Regions from separate parts of the Nocardiopsis nanhaiensis genome, predicted to be linked through region 2. Evidence: predicted binding sites of a transcription regulator. Region 2 holds the regulator's gene; each other region holds the start of a gene.
The links. The regulator LexA, encoded in region 2, represses DNA repair genes until DNA is damaged. The targets are predictions, from matches to a motif close to TCGAACANNTGTTCGA.

Region 1 (6,024 bases), on a different contig from region 2:
GCCAAGCTCCTCGCCTACAAGTACTTGGAGACGCTGCCGAGTCTGGCCGAGGGCGACGGCAACACCTTCTGGGTGATCCCGGGTGAGCTCACCGAGGCGGTCAAGAACGTCAGCCACGCCTTCGCAGGCGATGCCGCCCAGGCCACCCCCTCCACGACCAAGCGGCCCGACGCGGAGGAGGGGGAAGAGGGCGGACCGGCGCAGATCACCGGCCCCGACCCGGCGAAGGCCTCCGCCTCCGCGCAGGCTGCGGCGGACGCGGCCGAAGCTGCGGAAAAGGCGGTCGCGGACGCGCGCGACGATGTCCGCAGGGCGGGCGCGCGCATGGGCCCGCCAGCTCCGGAACAGCGCGAGGGCGACTGACCGCCCCGTAGGTGCGGCAAGTATCTCCGGTGCACAACTGACTTACCGAGGCACAGCGTAAGAACGGCGGTGGCGGCGGGTCCCGAACGGAGGGGCCCGCCACCACCGCCGTGAGGTCTGTGTGCTCGGGCTGTGCCCGGCCGGTCAGACCAGGAGCAGCTTGCCGGTGGTGCCCCGCGCCGCCAGGTCGCTCTGGGCCAGTCCCGCCTCGTCGAGTGCGTACCGACCGCCGATCCGCACATGAAGGCGGTCCTGCTCCACCAGGCCGAAGAGGTCTTCCGTCCGCCCCAGGAGTTCTTGGCGGTCGGCCACGAAGTACGCGAGCGAGGGGCGCGTCAAGTACACCGAACCGGCGCTGTTGAGACGCTGCGGGTCGACGGGGTCCACCGGGCCGCTGGACTGTCCGAACAGCGCCAGTACGCCGCGCGGCCGCAGCGATTCCAGGCTGGCCTCGAAGGTGTCCCGCCCGACCCCGTCGTAGACCGCGGCCACGCCCTCGCCCTTGGTGAGGTCGCGGACGGCCGGGGCCACCGGTGTCTCGGTGTAGCGGATGATCTCGTCGGCACCGGCCTCGCGCGCCACACGCTCCTTGGCGTCGGTGGAGACGGTGCCGATCACCCGGGCACCGCGCGCCTTGGCCAGCTGCGTGATGAGCAGCCCGGTACCGCCTGCTGCGGCGTGCACGAGGACGCTCTCGCCCTCGCCCACCGGGTGTACCGAGTGGGTGAGATAGTGCGCGGTCAGCCCCTGGAGGAGCAGCGCAGCGGCCTGTTCGGTGGATACCGCGTCGGGCAGGGGAACCAGAAGGGACGCAGGCACCACTGCCCGGTCGGCGTACCCGCCCGGGGCCATCGCCCAGCCGACCCGCTGGCCCACCCGCAGGTCGCTCACGCCTTCCCCGAGGCCGGCGACCACACCGGCGGCCTCCATTCCGGGGATGTGGGGCAGGGAGATCTTGTAGGCGCCGCTGCGCTGGTAGATGTCGATGAAGTTGACGCCTCTGGCCTCGACGTCCACGAGCACTTCGCCGGTGCCCGGCACGGGGTCGTCGGCGTCGGCCAGGCGCAGCACTTCGGGGCCGCCGTTCTCCTCGATCACGATCGCGCGCATGGTTCTCCTCACTGGGGGACGGGTGCTGGAGCGACTGCGAGGACCGGAAACGGACCGCGGCCCGGTGAGCTCAGTCCTCGACGTTGATCCTGTACAGAGCGTAGTCCGTGAACGCGGCGGCGAGCGGTTCCGTTCCGGCGGAAGGGCGCATGACGGCACCGACCCGGCGCCGGTCCTCGTCGTCGAGGTCGCCGTCGTCCGGAAGCGGGTTCTCGTCCGTGGCGGAGACCACGAGGCTGTCGTTGACCCACATGTTCAGGTCCATGTACGGGTCCTCGCCCTCCTCGTTCACGTATTCGCAGGAGAGCTTGAGGTTGTTGGTGACCAGGTCGGCCACCTGCACGTCGTAGGGCAGGCCCGTCACGGAGGAGCGCTCGTCGTAGAGGTCGAAGGTCTCGAAGCCCCCCACGTCCGTGGTTTCGGCGAGCGCGTTGTTGCCGCTCTCCTCGGTCACCCTGCGGATCTGCGCCTCCTCCCCGTCGAAGCGCAGCAGTGCCTCGTACTGGGTGCGCTCCTCCTCGCCGTCCTGGTCCCAGCACCGAACACCGACCTGTCCCTCGCCGGGCCCGTCCAGAGCGGCGACGTTGGTTTCGATGAGGACTTGCTCGGGGGTCTCCCGTTCGAACGGGACGACCACCCCGCGGGAAGGGTTGGAGTCGGGGTCGAGCTGGAACACCATCGCGTTCTGCTCCTCCCAGTGACCGTCCGAGTCCTCGGGGTCGCCCTGGTCGAAGGAACGGTTGCTGATCCAGTCGGGATCGGTGGCGAAATCGGTGGCGTAGATGCTGGTGATGTCCTCGGGAGTAGCCTCCGAACCGGACAACAGAGCCGTGGCTCCCACACCGATCAGCAGCACCACCGCGGCCGCCGCGCCGCCGATGAGCACCAGTCTGCGCCGCCCACCGGCGGACCCGTCGGCCCCGTTGGCAGCGGTTTGAGCGGTCGGGGGCTGGCCGGGGCCGCCCGAGCCGCCCTGTGCTCCGAAGACCGCCTGGCCATGGGCTGGCGACTGCCCGTGTGGGGGGTGTCCCATCTGCTGGGACCGCGGAACGGGCGGTTGACCGCCGCTCGGACCGTACGGGCCCTGGGGGTAGTGGCTGTGCGGTCCCTGCGGACCAGGGCCGCCCTGCCCCATGCCCTGCTGGGGCGGCAGGTTCGGGTTGTGGAACTGGCCCTGCTGGGGAGCGTTTCCCGGGGGGTAGGGCTTGCCCTGCTGAGGAGGTGGCATCTGCGGGTCGTGCGGTGCCGGCGGATGCGCCTGGGTGGACTGAACGCCGGCCTGCGTGGGCTGGTCACCGGTCTCGGTGGGCTGACCGGCAGGTGGGGTGGAACCACCGGCGGGTGCCTGTCCCTGCCCCGCCTGGGTTTCCTCGGGTGGCAGGCCGGGCACGGGGGCGCTGCTCGGCGGCGCCCACGAGGTGCTGATCGTGCGCCGCACCTCGGACTCCTCCGGCTCCGACTGGCCGGTCAGCCGGGCCAGGATCTGCTGCGAGGTGGGCCGGTTCCCGGGCTCCTTGTCGAGGGCGGAGCTCACTAGGTCGAACAGGCTCGGGTCGAGCCCGTCCAGTTTCGGCGGTGCCGAGGAGATGTTGTGCAGGACGGCGGGCACCGTGGCGGCGTCGAAGGGTGCCTTGCCGGTCCCGGCGAAGGTGACCAGGCAGCCCCAGGCGAAGATGTCCGCGGCCGCGGTGGCCTGCTCGCCCAGGATCAGCTCGGGTGCCATGTAGGAGGGAGTGCCCATGAGCTGGCTGGACCGGGTTACCGCGCCACCGGTGTCGTCCAGGGCCCGGGCGATGCCGAAGTCGATCACCTTGGGGCCGACAGGGGAGAGGAGGACGTTGGCCGGCTTGAGGTCGCGGTGGACGATACCCGAACCGTGGATGGCGGTGAGCGCGGCCGCCACCCCCATCGCCAGGCCCTCCAGAGTGCCGCCGTGCATCGGTGTTCCGCCGCGGACCGCCTCGTCGAGATTGGGGCCGGGCACGTACTCGGAGGCGATGAAGAGGGGCTCGCCCTCCAAACGGGCGTCGATGACCCCGGCGGTGGAGAAGCGGGCGACGCGTCGGGCGGAGTCCACCTCTCGGGCGAAGCGCAGCCGGAAGGATTCGTCGTCCGCCAGGTCCGGGTGGATGAGTTTGATGGCGACGGAGCGCTCGGTGGCGTCCTTGGCGAGGTACACGGTGCCCATGCCACCGCGTCCGAGGCGGCTGACGATGCGGTAACCGTCGAGTTCGCGTGGGTCCCCCGCGCGTAGGGGTTTGCCGCTTTCGTGCCCGTTGGACGTCACAGTTGGGGGTCCCTTGTATGGATCGTGAGTTTCGCGCTTATCAGCGTACCGATGCCGATACGCGGACAGGTTCTGGTGGTCCTCGGTCCGACGGGGCGTGGGCTGCGGCCGAGCGGGGGACCGAGGCCGGGGCGCTCTGTGGTGCCGGTGGTGACAGAGCTGGTGCTGAGAGCCGGTGCTATTTGAGGTGATGCCGGAAACGGGGAAACAGTTCCCTAGAAGCCTCACCTTCGCTATCATTCGAATGTGTGTTCGAACGCCTGGCCGTACTTCCCCACGGGCGGGCCACCCGGCGGCGCGCCTTCCCGCGCGGCCGGACGCTGAGGCAAACAGGAGCGGGTCGATGTTGAGGGGAACAGTCGTGGGGCGGTACTACGGGGCGGAGGTCACGGTCGTGGAGGACAACGGGCGGCCCACCCGTTTCACTTGGGACGGCAGGGTCTACGGGGTGCGCAGGATCCTCGACTACTGGGTCACTCTGCGCCGCGACTGGACACCCGGTGAGGGGTCCCAGGTGCCCGAGCGCAGGCACTGGCGGGTGGAGGCAGGGTCCGCCTACTCGCAGGGCGTGTACGAACTGTGCCATGACACGAACGCGGAGGAGTGGCTGCTCTCCCGGGTCTGGGGTTGAGCGGCCCGCGCCTCCCGTTGGTCCCCGCTGGCTTCGGGCCGGAGAGCACCGGAGGGCATCAGCGGCCGGTGGGGCCGGAGATCGACGGGGTCGGCAGCCGATGAGGTCAGTGGCCGACCAGGTCGGAGGGGATGAGGCCGTACACCGCCAAGTCGGCACGGCCCTTGTGGAGCGGCATCGCGTTGCGCTCCACACCCTCGCGGACGAACCCGGCGGACTCGGCCACCCGGCGCGAAGCGGTGTTCCCGCTGGCCGCCTTGAGTTCCACGCGCTGGAATCCCTGGTCGATGGCCCAACGGGAGACGGCCACGACCGCCTCGGCGGCGTAGCCCTGGCCACGGCCCCAGGGTGAGATCCAGTAGCCGGTCTCCGTGACCATGGCCGGCCACTGCGTGCGCAGCAGGGCCACCGACCCGACGAAGCGGTCGGTCTCCGCTTCCACTACGGCCCAGTGCTGGCCGTCGCCGCCGGTCCGGACGGACGGTGCGACGTGCAGGCAGAACTGCTCGGCGTTCTCTCGGGTGTAGGCCTCCCCGGGGGCGGGGATCGGGATCCAGCGCTGCAGCTCGGTGTCCGCGCATGAGGCGTACACGTCGTCGATGTCGCGCTCGAGGATCGAGCGCAGACGGAGGCGGTCGGTCTCGAGGATGACCGCGGGCATGATCGGGGAGCTCTGAACGGTGGCCATGTTGGGAGTCCCCTCTGTGCTTCGACGTGCCAGCGCCTCACCGGCGTGGATCACCATACGCGCCTGCGTTCCGGGTGGAACAACGGGCTTCCCGCCCGCCGGGGCCAGGCCCAGTCTTCGGTGGGCGTCCCAGGCGGACGGCACACACGGGTGCTGGACGGGCGTGCCGGGGGGTGTCAAAGCGCGTGTCAGCGCCAGCCGTCGATCACGCGCTGGCGGATCGCCGTGTCGAACACCTCGGCGAAGGCGCCCCCCGGGCACTCCGTGGAGAGCCAGTCACGGTGCCGGGCCACCGACCCGGCTTTGGCTGCGACCGAGGCGTGCTGCGCCCCGAGAGCCTTGGCGCAGCCCGACGCCTGGGCCAGGGCGACGGCCGGTCACCGAGAAGAGCTCGCTGCGGCGTTGAGCGGGCTCGGCCTGTCCGTCGTCCCCGCTGTGAAGGCCTCGTTCCTGCTGGTCAGAGCGCCCAACGCGGAAGAACTCAGGCCAAGGCTGGGGGCGCGCGGCATCGCGGTTCGCCGCGGCGACACCTTTCCGGGGCTGGTACGGGAGTGGTTCCGTGTGGCCGTACGGGAACCGGGTACTCAGCGCGTGGCCGTGGAGGCCTTGAAGTGGTTGCTGGCGGGCTGACCGGCGCCCGGCCGGGCGAACTTCGGGTGGGGCGGAAAGCGGTGGACTGGGCCTGCCGATCTGGTGAACGGCCGTCAGGCCCAGTCCACTTCCAGGGTGGTCGGGTGGGCTCCCGTGTCGTGTCCCTTGACGTTAAGGAGGCGTCTATCTAAGGTGGCTATCAATATATAGAAACTGACTCTCATATTATGAGAGTATCCCTAGCGGTGGGAGGCCGTATGGGCGACTACGTGAAGATCGACGCTTTCTGCCACCTCATGCCGCGCGAGTACTACGATCAGTTTTTTCGGCTTGATGTCGGCCCGCATGCGCGTA
Region 2 (6,024 bases):
TCGCCATCACCCTCCTGATCATCCTGCTGGTGGTGGCGCTGGGCCTGGCCGCGTGGCTCGCCTGGTACCTCCTGGCCAACGGGGTGGAGCGCGGCGACTTCGAAGCCGCACCCGAGTGCGACATCGGGGAGACCGAAACCCTCGAGGAGCTCGTGCCCGGCTATGAGGCGGAGATCGAGGAGACCATCGGCACCGTCCAGGACACCTTCGGGGAGGGCTGGCAGTGCCGCTGGGCCACCCCGGAAGGATCGGGTGACTCGGTCCCCGCGGCCGCCACCCTCGTACTGGTGGCCGCACCCGTGGAGGGCGGCGAAGAGACCGCCGCCGACACCCTGCACGACACCGCCGACGGCAACGGATCCGAACCCGTCGAAGGGCTGGGCGACGAGGCCCTGAGCTGGGTCGAGGAAGGCACCTTCGAGGTGGGCTGCGTCGGCACCCGGGTCTCCAACCTGTACGTGGAGTCCTGCTACACGGCCGCCACCGACTACGACGCGGTCGGCTCGGTGGACGGCGACGTCGCAGCCGGGGAAGCGCAGCGCCTCGCAGAGGCCGTCGTCGACGAGCTGCCCGAGTCAGAGTAGGACCGATCGGGCCGGAGCCACGCCGGGCCTACCGAGGGTCTACCAGAGGCCGTCGACGAAGTCCTCCACGGCCGGGGCGACCTCCGGCGAAAAGGCGCGGTCGGCGTCCAGCGCGGCCGCACCCGGGGAGTCGTCGTACTCGCGCAGGACGTGGTCCACCCCGGCCAGGTCCACCCGCTCGGCGCCGTCGAAGCCCTCCATGAGCCGATCGATCTCCGCACGGTTGACCTGGGCGTCCTCGTCACCCCACAGGACCAGCACCGGGGTGCCCCCCGGGAGCCCTTCGGCGAGCTCCGGCGGGTCGAAGTCGTCGATCCAGGCGAGGAATTCCTCGCTCTCGGAGCTGAAGAGCCCGGTCCCGTCCTCCTCGGGCAGATCCTCACCGGCGCGGATCGCGGCCCGGGCCGCCCGGGAGTCGGAGAGCATCGCGACGGCGTCCGCCTCCTCGAGCCCGCCCTGGGCCTCACCCATGCGGACCTGCTCGGCGACCTGGCGGTCGATGAGGTCCAACATGCGGGTGCCCGGAGGGGCAGCCAGTACCAGTGCGGGATCAGCGTCCAAGAGGTCGTGGGCGCGCAGCGCGAACAGCGCACCCTCGCTGTGTCCCAGGACGACGGTGCGCTCAGGGTCGACCTCGGGCTGGGAGAGCAGCTCCTGGTAGGCAGCGACCATCTGCTCGTCGAAGACGAGCGGATCCACCGCGCCCTCCATGGCCGCCTGTTGGGACTCGTCCATGTCCGCCTCGTCGCCGCTGCCCAACTTGTCGTAGCGCAGCGTGGCCACCCCGGCGCCGGTGAGGACACGGGAGAGGTTGAGGTTGGTGTCGGCCTCGGGACGTTCCGGACCGTTGCCGTCCCGGTCGGTGGGCCCGCTGCCGGAGATGATGAGCGCCCCGGGGACGGTGCCGTCCCGGCCCTCCGCGGGGGAGGTGAAGGTACCGGGGACGGTGAGCCCGGCGCCCTCGAAGGAGACCTCGCGCTCGTCCCCGGCCGCGCCGGGCAGTTCCGGACCGTCCTCCGTGGGCATGCAGGCCGTGGCGAACAGCGTCGCGGCGGCCACGGCCGCGGACAGGAGGACGCGGGGCGCGGGCAGGAGTGAGCGGGCGCGGCCGCTGGTGCACGGTGGGCGGTGCGCGGAGGCGGTGGCAGGTGTCGACACGCCTTTCAGCGTATCGGCCCGCCGACCGCCCCCGTCGCTCACGTGCTGGCGGCGGGGCACCGCCCCCGCCGCACGGTCGGGGCTCAGACCCGGCGCATCACGGTGACGACCTTGCCGAGGATGGTCGCGTCGTCGCCGCTGATCGGTTCGTAGGCCTCGTTGCGGGGCATCAGCCAGGCGTGCCCGTCCTTGTCGCGGTGCAGCACCTTCACGGTCGCCTCGTCATCCAGCAGCGCCGCCACGATGTCGCCGTTCTCCGCGTCCTGCTGCTGGCGGATCACCACCATGTCACCGTCGGTGATGGCGGCGTCGATCATGGAGTCACCGACCACGGTGAGCATGAACAGGCGCCCCTCGCCGACGAGCTGGCGGGGCAGGGCGAGCACGTCCTCGACTGCCTCCTCGGCCAGGATCGGCCCACCGGCGGCGATCCGGCCGACCAGCGGCACCGAGGCCGCGCGGGTGGACTCAGCGGTGAGCTCCTCCGGGGTAAGGGACTGCCCGGTATCGCGGCCGGGCCTGCGCAGCTCGACGGCGCGCGGCCGGTTCTGGTCCCGGTGCAGGTAGCCCTTGCGCTGGAGGACCTTGAGCTGGTGCGCCACGCTGGACGGGCTGGACAGGCCGACCGTGTCACCGATCTCCCGGATGGACGGCGGATAGCCCCGCTCCCGGACGTACCGCTGAATGCAGTTGAGAACGCTCTGCTGGCGCGCGGTGAGTTTGGGGGAGTCGGGCGTGTCAGTGCCCGTGCCACCCACGGGCGAAAGAACAGTGGTGGGTCCGGAGCCGACGGCTCCGGGATTCTCCTCCGGCACGGCCGGGCCTCCTCGGCATTCGGTTCGGTCAGGGCCTGCAAGCGTGGCCAGTGCCGACCCGCGACCGCGCCGACCTGGTGGTCCACGGGGTGGCGAATCCGGCGTTAAGTCAAGCTCAACATTAGTCGTTGCACACGGTGATATCAAACAAGCGTTCGAGCGTCCGCAGGGTATTGCCGAGGATTTCCGATCCCCGTTTCCGGCGGGTCCCGCTTATGTGTGTACACGTGTTCACCCGTCGTTGTCTCCCGAATGGCACAAGAGGATCCGGCTCGATCTTCAGGGAAGTGTGCTCCGGCCGGTCGCCGGCCGGTATGGGGTTCGTCTCGCGTCCGCGTCCTGAGGGTGCCGATGCCGGAAAGGCCCATGTGGGGCGGGGTCCGGTCGATGCCGCGGGTGTGGTGTCCGGAAGGCCAGGTGCCCCAGCCCTCTATCCTTGGAGGCGGCTCCCAGTGCCGAAAGCCTCCGAGCCCCGTCTTCCCGTGTCCCGATCGCGGCCCGTCGGTCGCGGTGCCGTGTCGTGTGCGGAACGCGCCGCGGGGAAGGTTGCGGCACACGCCGCAGGGGTCATAAGTTCGACCACAACATCTGGTGTTGCCCATGGGGTAGCAGGCCAGAAGTTGTGGTTTAGTAGAGTCACGGGTTGTTGTTCGGGTAGAGGGAAGCAGGTGAACCGGGATGCACTGTCCGTTCTGCCGCCATCCGGACACCCGGGTGATCGACAGCAGATCCACCGATGACGGCGCGGCCATCCGGCGTCGGCGGTCCTGCCCGGTCTGCGAGCGCCGGTTCACCACACAGGAGACCGTCCTGCTGATGGTCGCCAAGCGCTCCGGAGTCACCGAACCCTTCAGCCGTACCAAGATCATCGCCGGGGTGCGCCGAGCCTGCCAGGGCCGCCCGGTCTCCGAGGACGCCCTCGCCAAACTCGGCCAGAAGGTCGAGGAGGAGATCCGGGGCCGGGGCGTGGCCGAGGTGCCCGCCAACGAGATCGGCCTCGCCATCCTCGGCCCGATGCGCGACCTGGACGAAGTCGCCTACCTGCACTTCGCCAGCGTCTACCGGGGCTTCGAGAGCCTGGCCGACTTCGAGTCCGAGATCGCCAGCCTGCGCCAGGACCGCGAGGACGAGGAGACTCCCGCGGTCGACACGACTTCCACCGGGTAGCGCCCCCGCGCGTCGAGCGCGCCGCCGGGACCAGCCGCCCCAGGGTGGTCTGACACGGGACGACAGAGCACGCCACCGTGCCCGCACCACCCCGACCTTCAAGTACGCCCGCGCGGTCACCTCCGGTCCGCGCACGAAGAGCATTTTCGGGGAGACGCCACCATGACCGAAACCACCAGCGGCCCAGCGGGGCGCAAGGGCAAGGGGCCCCGCAAGGGCCTCAAGATGAAGCGGGTCTTCACGGCCGAGGGGACACACCCCTACGACGCCCTCGAGTGGGAGCGCCGCGACGTCGTCATGACGAACTGGCGCGACGGCACCGTCAACTTCGAGCAGCGCGGCGTCGAGTTCCCCGCCAGCTGGTCGGTCAACGCCAGCCAGATCGTCGCGAGCAAGTACTTCCGCGGCGCCGTCGGCACCCCCGAGCGGGAGTGGAGCCTCAAGCAGCTCATCGACCGCGTCGTCGGTATGTACACCGAGACCGGGCGCACCAGCGGCTACTTCGCCTCCGAAGAGGACGCGGAGATCTTCGACCACGAGCTGAAGCACGCGCTGGCCAACCAGCTCTTCAGCTTCAACTCGCCGGTCTGGTTCAACGTGGGCACCGCCTCCCAGCAGCAAGTCTCAGCGTGTTTCATCCTCTCCGTCGACGACACGATGGAGTCGATCCTCGACTGGTACAAGGAGGAGGGGATCATCTTCAAGGGCGGCTCCGGCGCGGGTGTGAACCTGTCCCGGATCCGCTCCAGCATGGAGCTGCTCACCTCCGGCGGCACCGCTTCGGGCCCGGTCTCCTTCATGCGCGGTGCCGACGCCTCAGCCGGGACCATCAAGTCCGGCGGCGCCACCCGGCGCGCGGCCAAGATGGTCGTGCTGGACGTCGACCACCCCGACATCGAGGAGTTCGTCGAGACCAAGTCCCGCGAGGAGCACAAGATCCGTGCCCTGCGCGACGCCGGTTTCGACGTGGACCTGGGCGGCGACGACATGTTCAGCGTCCAGTACCAGAACGCCAACAACTCCGTCCGGGTCTCCGACGCCTTCATGCGCGCCGTCGACACCGGGTCCGAGTTCGGGCTCACCTCCCGCACCACGGGCGAGGTCCTCGCCACCGTGGACGCCAAGGACCTCTTCCACCGCATGGCCAAGGCCGCGTGGGAGTGCGCCGACCCGGGCATCCAGTACGACAGCACCATCCAGGACTGGCACACCAACCCCGAAACCGGACGAATCAGCGCAAGCAATCCGTGCTCGGAGTACCTCAGCCTGGACGACTCCTCCTGCAACCTGGCCTCGATCAACCTGCTGGAGTTCCTGCGCGAGGACGACAGCTTCGACGTGGAGACCTTCACCAAGCTCACCGAGCTGGTCATCACGGCGATGGACATCTCCATCACCTTCGCCGACTTCCCGACTCAGCAGATCGGCGACACCACGCGCGCCTACCGTCAACTGGGCATCGGCTACACCAACCTGGGCGCCCTGCTCATGGCGACCGGCCACGCCTACGACTCCGACGGCGGCCGCGCGGTCGCCTCCGCCATCACCTCGCTGATGACCGGTACCGCCTACCGCCGCAGCGCGGAACTGGCCGGCGTCGTCGGGCCCTACGACGGCTACAAGCGCAACGAGCAGGCGCACAAGCGCGTCATGCGCAAGCACGCCGCCGCCAACGACGACCTGCGCACGGTCGGCGTCCTGGAGCGGCCGATCCACGCCGCCGCCACCAAGGAGTGGGCGGACTGCCTCAAGGTCGGCGAGCGCAACGGCTGGCGCAACGCCCAAGCCAGCCTGCTCGCTCCCACCGGCACCATTTCCTTCATGCTGGACAGCGACACCACGGGGATCGAGCCGGACTTCTCGCTGGTGAAGTTCAAGAAGCTGGTCGGCGGCGGCTCCATGCAGATCGTCAACCAGGCGATCCCGCGCGCGCTGCGGAACCTGGGCTACCAGGAGGAGCAGATCGAGGCGATCGTCGAGTACATCGCCGAGAACGGCCACGTCGAGGACGCGCCCGGCCTGCGTCCCGAGCACTACGAGGTGTTCGACTGCGCCATGGGCCGCCGGTACATCCAGCCCATGGGCCACGTGCGCATGATGGCCGCGGCCCAGCCGTTCCTCTCGGGTGCCATCTCCAAGACGGTGAACGTGCCCGAGGAGGCCACGGTCGCCGACTTCGAGCACATCTACTACGAGGGCTGGCGCCTGGGGCTGAAGGCCCTGGCGGTCTACCGCGACAACTGCAAGGTCGGCCAGCCGCTGTCCACCGCCAAGACCCAGGACAAGTCCGAGGACGCCCC
Region 3 (6,024 bases), on a different contig from region 2:
GGAGATGGACAGCCCGGCGTTGTTGACCACCAGGTCTATGCCGCCGAAGGCCAGGGCCGCCTCAGCGAAGGCCCGCTCCACGGCGTCGGCGTCGCTGACGTCGCAGGCCAGGCCGATCGCCGTGTCGGCGCTGCCCAGCTCCGCCGCGACCTTGGCGGCCTGTTCGCCGTCCAGGTCGGCCACCACCACGCAGGCCCCCTCGGCGGCCAGGTGGGCGGCGATCGCCCGGCCGATCCCGCTGGCGGCGCCGGTCACCAGGGCGACCCGCGTGGCCAGCGGCTTCGGTGCGGGCAGCCGCTTCAGCTTGGCTTCCTCCAGGGCCCAGTACTCGATGCGGAACTTCTCCGACTCCTCGATGGGCCGGTAGGTGGAGACCGTCTCGGCGCCGCGCATCACGTTGATCGCGTTGACGTAGAACTCCCCCGCCACGCGCGCGGTCTTGGCGTCCTTGCCGAAGGAGAACATGCCCACGCCCGGGACCAGGACGATCGCCGGGTCGGCGCCGCGAATGGCGGGGCTGTCGGGGCTGGCGTGGCGCTCGTAGTAGTCGCGGTACTCGGCGCGGTACTCCCGGTGCAGCTCGCCCAGCCGGGTGACCGCCTCGTCCACGGATGCGGTGGCGGGCAGGTCCAGCACCAGGGGGCGGACCTTGGTGCGCAGGAAGTGGTCCGGGCAGGAGGTGCCCAGGGCGGCCAGGCGGGGGTGCTCGGCGCCGGAGAGGAAGTCGAGGACGGGTCCGGTGTCGGTGAAGTGGCCGACCTGGGGGCGGTCGGTGGAGGCGAGGCCGCGGATCACCGGGGCCAGGGCCGCGGCGCGCGCACGGCGCTCGGCCTCGGGCAGGGCCCCGTAGCCTTCCAGGGCGGGGCCGAAGGGGTGCGCGCTGCCCTGCCCGTTCCGGCCGCGCTCGGCGATGAAGGCCTCCGCGGTGCGGATGATCTCCAGCGAGTTGGCCTGGCACTGTTCGCTGGTGTCTGCCCAGGCGGTGATGCCGTGGCCGCCCAGGACCGCGCCGATGGCGTTCGGGTTCTCCTCGGCGATGGCGGCGATGTCCAGGCCGAGCTGGAAACCGGGGCGGCGCCAAGGCACCCACACCACGCGGTCGCCGAAGCACTCCCGGGTGAGGCGCTCGCCGTCGGCCGCCGTGGCCAGGGCGATCCCGGAGTCGGGGTGCAGGTGGTCCACGTGGGCGGAGCGGACCAGGCCGTGCATGGCGGTGTCGATGGAGGGTGCGGCGCCGCCCTTGCCGAAGAGGCAGTGGTCGAAGGCGGCGACCATCTCGTCCTCGCGCTCCTCGCCCGGGTAGACGTCGACCAAGGCGCGCAGCCGGTCCAGCCGCAGGACCGAGAGTCCTTCTTCGGTGAGGGTGCCCAGGTCCCCGCCGGAGCCCTTGACCCACAGCAGGTCGACGTCCTGTCCGGTGACGGGGTCGGTGGCGGCGCCGGCGGCGGAGGTGTTGCCCCCGGCGAAGTTGGTGTTGCGCGGATCGGCGCCAAGGGTGTTGCTGCGCTCGATGAGCTCGGTGACGACGGGGTCGGGCACGGTGTCTCCCTGTGCGGTCCTGGAGTGGGGCGGGGTGGCTGGCGCGGGGTGGTCGTTCACGCACCCCACCCGGCCTGGGTTCCGCCCACGCGCTCGGCGCTGACCCGCTCCACGTAGCCGGAGGCGGCGTGCGCCGCCATGGGGTCGGGCTCCAGGCCCTGGTCCTCGCGGAGGCCGGCGAGGAGGGGGCGCACGTCGGTGTTGTAGGCGTCCATGAGCACGGCGTTGGCGCCGAGCACGTCACCCTCGTACTGGGCCGCGTCCAGGGCCTCACCGTCCACGAGCAGGGCCTTGGCCGTGGCCTCCTGGACGTTCATGACCGAGCGGATCTGCCCGGCGACCTTGGGCTCGATGTTGTGGCACTGGTCGAGCATGAAGGCGACCTCGGTATCGGCGGCCAGGCCACCGCCCCGCGCGACCTCGTACATGATGCGGAAGAGCTGGAAGGGGTCGGCCGCGCCCACCATGAGGTCGTCGTCGGCGTAGAAGCGGGAGTTGAAGTCGAAGGCGCCGAGCTTCCCGGCCCGCAGCAGGAAGGCGACGATGAACTCGATGTTGGTGTGCGCCGCGTGGTGCCCGGTGTCCACGCACACCACCGCCCGCTCGCCGAGTTCGAGGCAGTGCGCGTAGGCGGTGCCCCAGTCGGGCACGTCGGTGGCGTAGAAGGCGGGCTCGAAGAGCTTGTACTCCAACAGGATCCGCTGATGCGCGCCCAAGCGGGCGTACACCTCGGAGAGCGCTTCGGCCAGCCGGTCCTGGCGCGCGCGCAGGTCGTCCTGACCGGGGTAGTTGGTGCCGTCGGAGAACCAGAGCTTGAGGTCGCGCGAGCCTGTGGCGTCCATGACGTCCACGCAGTCCAGCAGGTGGTTCGTGGCCTTGCGGCGGACCTTGGGGTCGGGGTTGGTGACGCTGCCGAGCTTGTAGTCGTCGTCCTGGAAGACGTTGGAGTTGATCGTGCCGATACCGATCCCGGCCTCGCGCGCGTATGCGGCCAAGGCCCCGTAGTCGTCCACCTTGTCCCAGGGGATGTGGAGCGCGACCGTCGGGGCCACGCCCGTCAGGCGGTGGACCTCTGCGGCGTCGGCCATCTTCTCCCAGGGGTCGCGGGGCACCCCCGGTTGGCCGAAGACCTTGAACCGGGTGCCCGAGTTTCCGAAGGCCCAGGAGGGCAGCTCGATGTGTTGGCGCCGCAGGGTGTCCAGGGCCTCGGCGCGGCGGTCTGAGGAAGGTGCCACGGGGGTCTCCGTTCGGTTCGACGGCCGGGGATCCAAGTGAATTGAATCGTTTCAGTGAAGTTGGCCTGAACTTACTCGTGCGCCGCGGAGCATGTCAATATCTGCCCTGTGTTGTTGCAGGACATGGGGACAACACGTGCTTGAATCGTTTTTTCTCAGACCGGCTTCGGCGCCGACGCTAAGACACGGGGGCCGCACCCGGCTCGGCCTGCAGCAGGCGCGGGACACCGCGAACCCGTGGCGGGCGTAGGCGGAGACGGCCCGGTCGCTGGAGTGGACGGTCACCCGCCCCACCCCGGACTCGCGGGCCAGCTCCAGCACCGCCTCGACCATCAGGCCGCCCACGCCGCCGTCACGGTGCTCCGGCAGCACGTACACGCACTGCACGTCCCCCGAGGCCCGCTCGAACTCGCCGGGAAACGGAACGCGCCGGGTGACGGCCAACCACGCCATACCGATGACCGTGCCGCGCAGAACCGCGATGAAGCAGTGGTGGGAATCGGCGTTGCGCTTCCCCCAGTCGACGAACCGGGGCACGAAATCGTCGAGGGGGACATCGGGCTCTCCGTGGTTCTCCCGCATCCACCACCAGCGCAGTGCGGCGACGGCGTTCAGGTCCTGAGGGGTGGCCGGGCGCACGTGTACATCGCTCATGCCCGGGATTGTTCCGCAGCTGACCGAACCGGTCATCCCCCCACCCCGGAAACCGCCGCCACACGGGCCTTCCAACCCTCCCCCGACCGTGTTTACCCAGGCCAGAGGCGCGACCACCGCTCTTTCTGGGCTAGAATTCGCACACCAGTTCGACACGGCTGCCTCTTCCCCGCCGGCGCGACACCGGCCGCAGCGCACCGTCCCACGGGGAGGACCAGCAGATGCCGCTCGGCGGTGAGCACACGGACTTCGTCCACCTGAACTCCGTGTCCTCCTTCTCCACCAGGCACGGCACCCACCCGCCCGCCGCCCTGGTGGAACGCGCCGCCGAACTCGGCCAGGAGGTCCTCGCCCTCACCGACCGCGACGGCGTGTACGGGGTGGTCGACCACGTCCGCGCCTGCCAGCGCACCGGGGTCCGGCCCGTGCTCGGCTGCGACCTCGCGCTGGTCCCCGCCGAGCCCGCACCCGCGTCCGGGCCCTCCTCCCCCACAGGCCGGGTCACGGCCCTGGCCCGGGGCTCCCAGGGATGGGCCAGCCTGTGCCGACTCGTCACCCGGGCCCACACACCGCGCCCCGAGGCCCCCGAAACCCCCGCCCTGACCCTTGAGGACGTGGCCGCCGGGGCCGCTGGGGTCGTGGTCCTGCTGGGTCCCCGCTCCGACGTGGGGCGGGCCATCGCCGCCGAACGCCCCGGCCACGCCCGCCGCCTGCTCGACCGCTGGCGGGCCACCTGCGAGATCGCGGTGGAGGTGTTCGACCACGGCCTGCCCGAACAGCGGCGCACCGCCCGCGGCCTGCTCACCCTGGCCGCCGAGACCCACACCCTGGCCGTGCTCACCAACGCCGCCCGCTACCCGAAGGCGGAGGACGCCGAGGTCGCGCACATCCTGGACGAGGCCCGCCGCCGCACGCTCCGAGGTGCCCCGACCGGGCCCGCCGGCGACCGCGCCTACCTCACCGGTCTGGACGAGATGCTGGCCGTGGCCGAACGCCTGTGCGGCGGCGATACCGGCCGGGCCCGGCGCCTGATCGCCCACACCAACGCCCTGGCCGCCTCCTGCGCCCTGGACCCCGGGGCCGACCTCGGTATGGACCGCGTCCACCTCCCGGACGTGCCCAACGCCAGCGAGGGCCTCCTGCGCGCCTGCGAGGACGGCCTGCACCGGCTCGGGCTGGACCGCGACCCGCGCGCCCGGAGCCGCCTCGCGCACGAACTGGACATCATCGAACGCAAGCGCCTGTCCGCCTACTTCCTCACCGTCACCGACGTCGCCACCCGTATCCGGGACAAGGGCATCCGCTGCTCCATCCGCGGATCGGGCACCGGCAGCCTGGTCAACCACCTGGTGGGCATCTCCGAGGTCAACCCCCTCGACCACGGCCTGCTGATGGAGCGCTTCCTCAGCCAGAGCCGCACCGGACTTCCCGACATCGACCTGGACGTGGAGTCGGCACGCAGGCTGGAGGCCTACGAGGCGGTGTTCGGCGGCTACCCGGACGGCACCGCGTGCGTGTCGATGATGGAGACCTACCGCGCCCGCAGCGCGATCCGCGACGTCGGCTCGGCGCTGCGCATCCCCCCGGCGGAGATCGACCGGCTGGCCAAGGCCTTCCCGCACGTGCGGGCCGGGCGCATCCGCGACGCCGCGCGGGAACTGCCCGAGCTGCGCGGCTATGAGGGTTCGGGGCTGGACGGCCCCGCCACCCGGGAGCTGTTCCGCCTGGCCGAACGCCTGGACGGGCTGCCCCGGCACACCGCCATGCACCCCTGCGGCCTCGTGGTCTCCGACGCCACCCTGCGCGACCGGATCCCCCTCGAACCCACCCTGTCCGGCCACCCCATGGTCCAGCTCGACAAGGAGAGCGTGGAGCCCATGGGGTTCATCAAACTCGACGTGATCGGGGTGCGCATGCAGTCCGCCATGGCGCACACCCGTGACGAGATCGAGCGCACCGGTGACGAGTCCCTGGACCTGGCGGAGATCCCCGCCGACGACGCGGCCACCTACGCGATGATCGCCGCCTCCGACACCCTGGGCTGCTTCCAGATCGAGTCGCCCGGCCAGCGCGAGCTCGTCTCCCGGCTGCGCCCCCGCGACCTCGCCGACCTGACCGCCGACATCTCCCTGTTCCGGCCCGGACCGGTCGCCGGGGACATGATCACCCCCTACCTCGCCGCCCGCTCCGGGGAGCCGGTCGAGATACCCACCCCGGTGGTGTCCGACATCCTCACCGAGACCGGCGGGGTGGTGATCTGGCACGAGCAGGTCATCGCCCTGTTCCACGCCATGACCGCCTGCGGCCTGGACCGGGCCGAGGTGATGCGCCGCCAGCTCGCCACCGAAAGAGGGCTCGCCGAAGCACGGCAGGACTTCACCACCATGGCCCTGGACTGCGGGCACTCCCGGGAGACCGTGGACCTGGTCTGGGAGCTGGTGAGCTCGTTCGGGGCCTTCGGGTTCTGCCGCGCCCACGCGGTGGCCTTCGCCGTACCCGCCTACCAGTCGGCCTGGCTCAAGCGGCACCACCCGGCCGCCTTCTACGCGGGGATCCTCACCCACGACCCCGGCATGTACCCGCGCCGGGTCCTGGT

Region 1: a site for LexA is predicted at 4,001-4,016, ahead of ACYVD1_RS18150 (DUF6504 family protein). Genes of this name have one in related genera too.
Region 3: a site for LexA is predicted at 3,566-3,581, ahead of ACYVD1_RS21600 (DNA polymerase III subunit alpha). Genes of this name have one in related genera too.

What each region holds. Positions count from the first base shown of each region.
Region 1 covers NZ_BAAGZJ010000036.1:21,728-27,751, reverse strand. Annotated here, with positions in the region: gene ACYVD1_RS18165 (SPFH domain-containing protein) at 1-363, shown strand, start outside; gene ACYVD1_RS18160 (quinone oxidoreductase family protein) at 508-1,473, opposite strand; gene ACYVD1_RS18155 (serine/threonine-protein kinase) at 1,544-3,760, opposite strand; gene ACYVD1_RS18150 (DUF6504 family protein) at 4,104-4,391, shown strand; gene ACYVD1_RS18145 (GNAT family N-acetyltransferase) at 4,498-5,079, opposite strand; gene ACYVD1_RS18140 (hypothetical protein) at 5,383-5,709, shown strand; gene ACYVD1_RS18135 (amidohydrolase family protein) at 5,928-6,024, shown strand, end outside.
Region 2 covers NZ_BAAGZJ010000001.1:144,483-150,506, forward strand. Annotated here, with positions in the region: gene ACYVD1_RS00660 (hypothetical protein) at 1-584, shown strand, start outside; gene ACYVD1_RS00665 (alpha/beta hydrolase family protein) at 624-1,742, opposite strand; gene lexA (transcriptional repressor LexA) at 1,826-2,557, opposite strand; gene nrdR (transcriptional regulator NrdR) at 3,236-3,724, shown strand; gene ACYVD1_RS00680 (vitamin B12-dependent ribonucleotide reductase) at 3,887-6,024, shown strand, end outside.
Region 3 covers NZ_BAAGZJ010000048.1:41,097-47,120, reverse strand. Annotated here, with positions in the region: gene ACYVD1_RS21615 (bifunctional aldolase/short-chain dehydrogenase) at 1-1,539, opposite strand, end outside; gene rhaI (L-rhamnose isomerase) at 1,596-2,774, opposite strand; gene ACYVD1_RS21605 (GNAT family N-acetyltransferase) at 2,826-3,428, opposite strand; gene ACYVD1_RS21600 (DNA polymerase III subunit alpha) at 3,650-6,024, shown strand, end outside.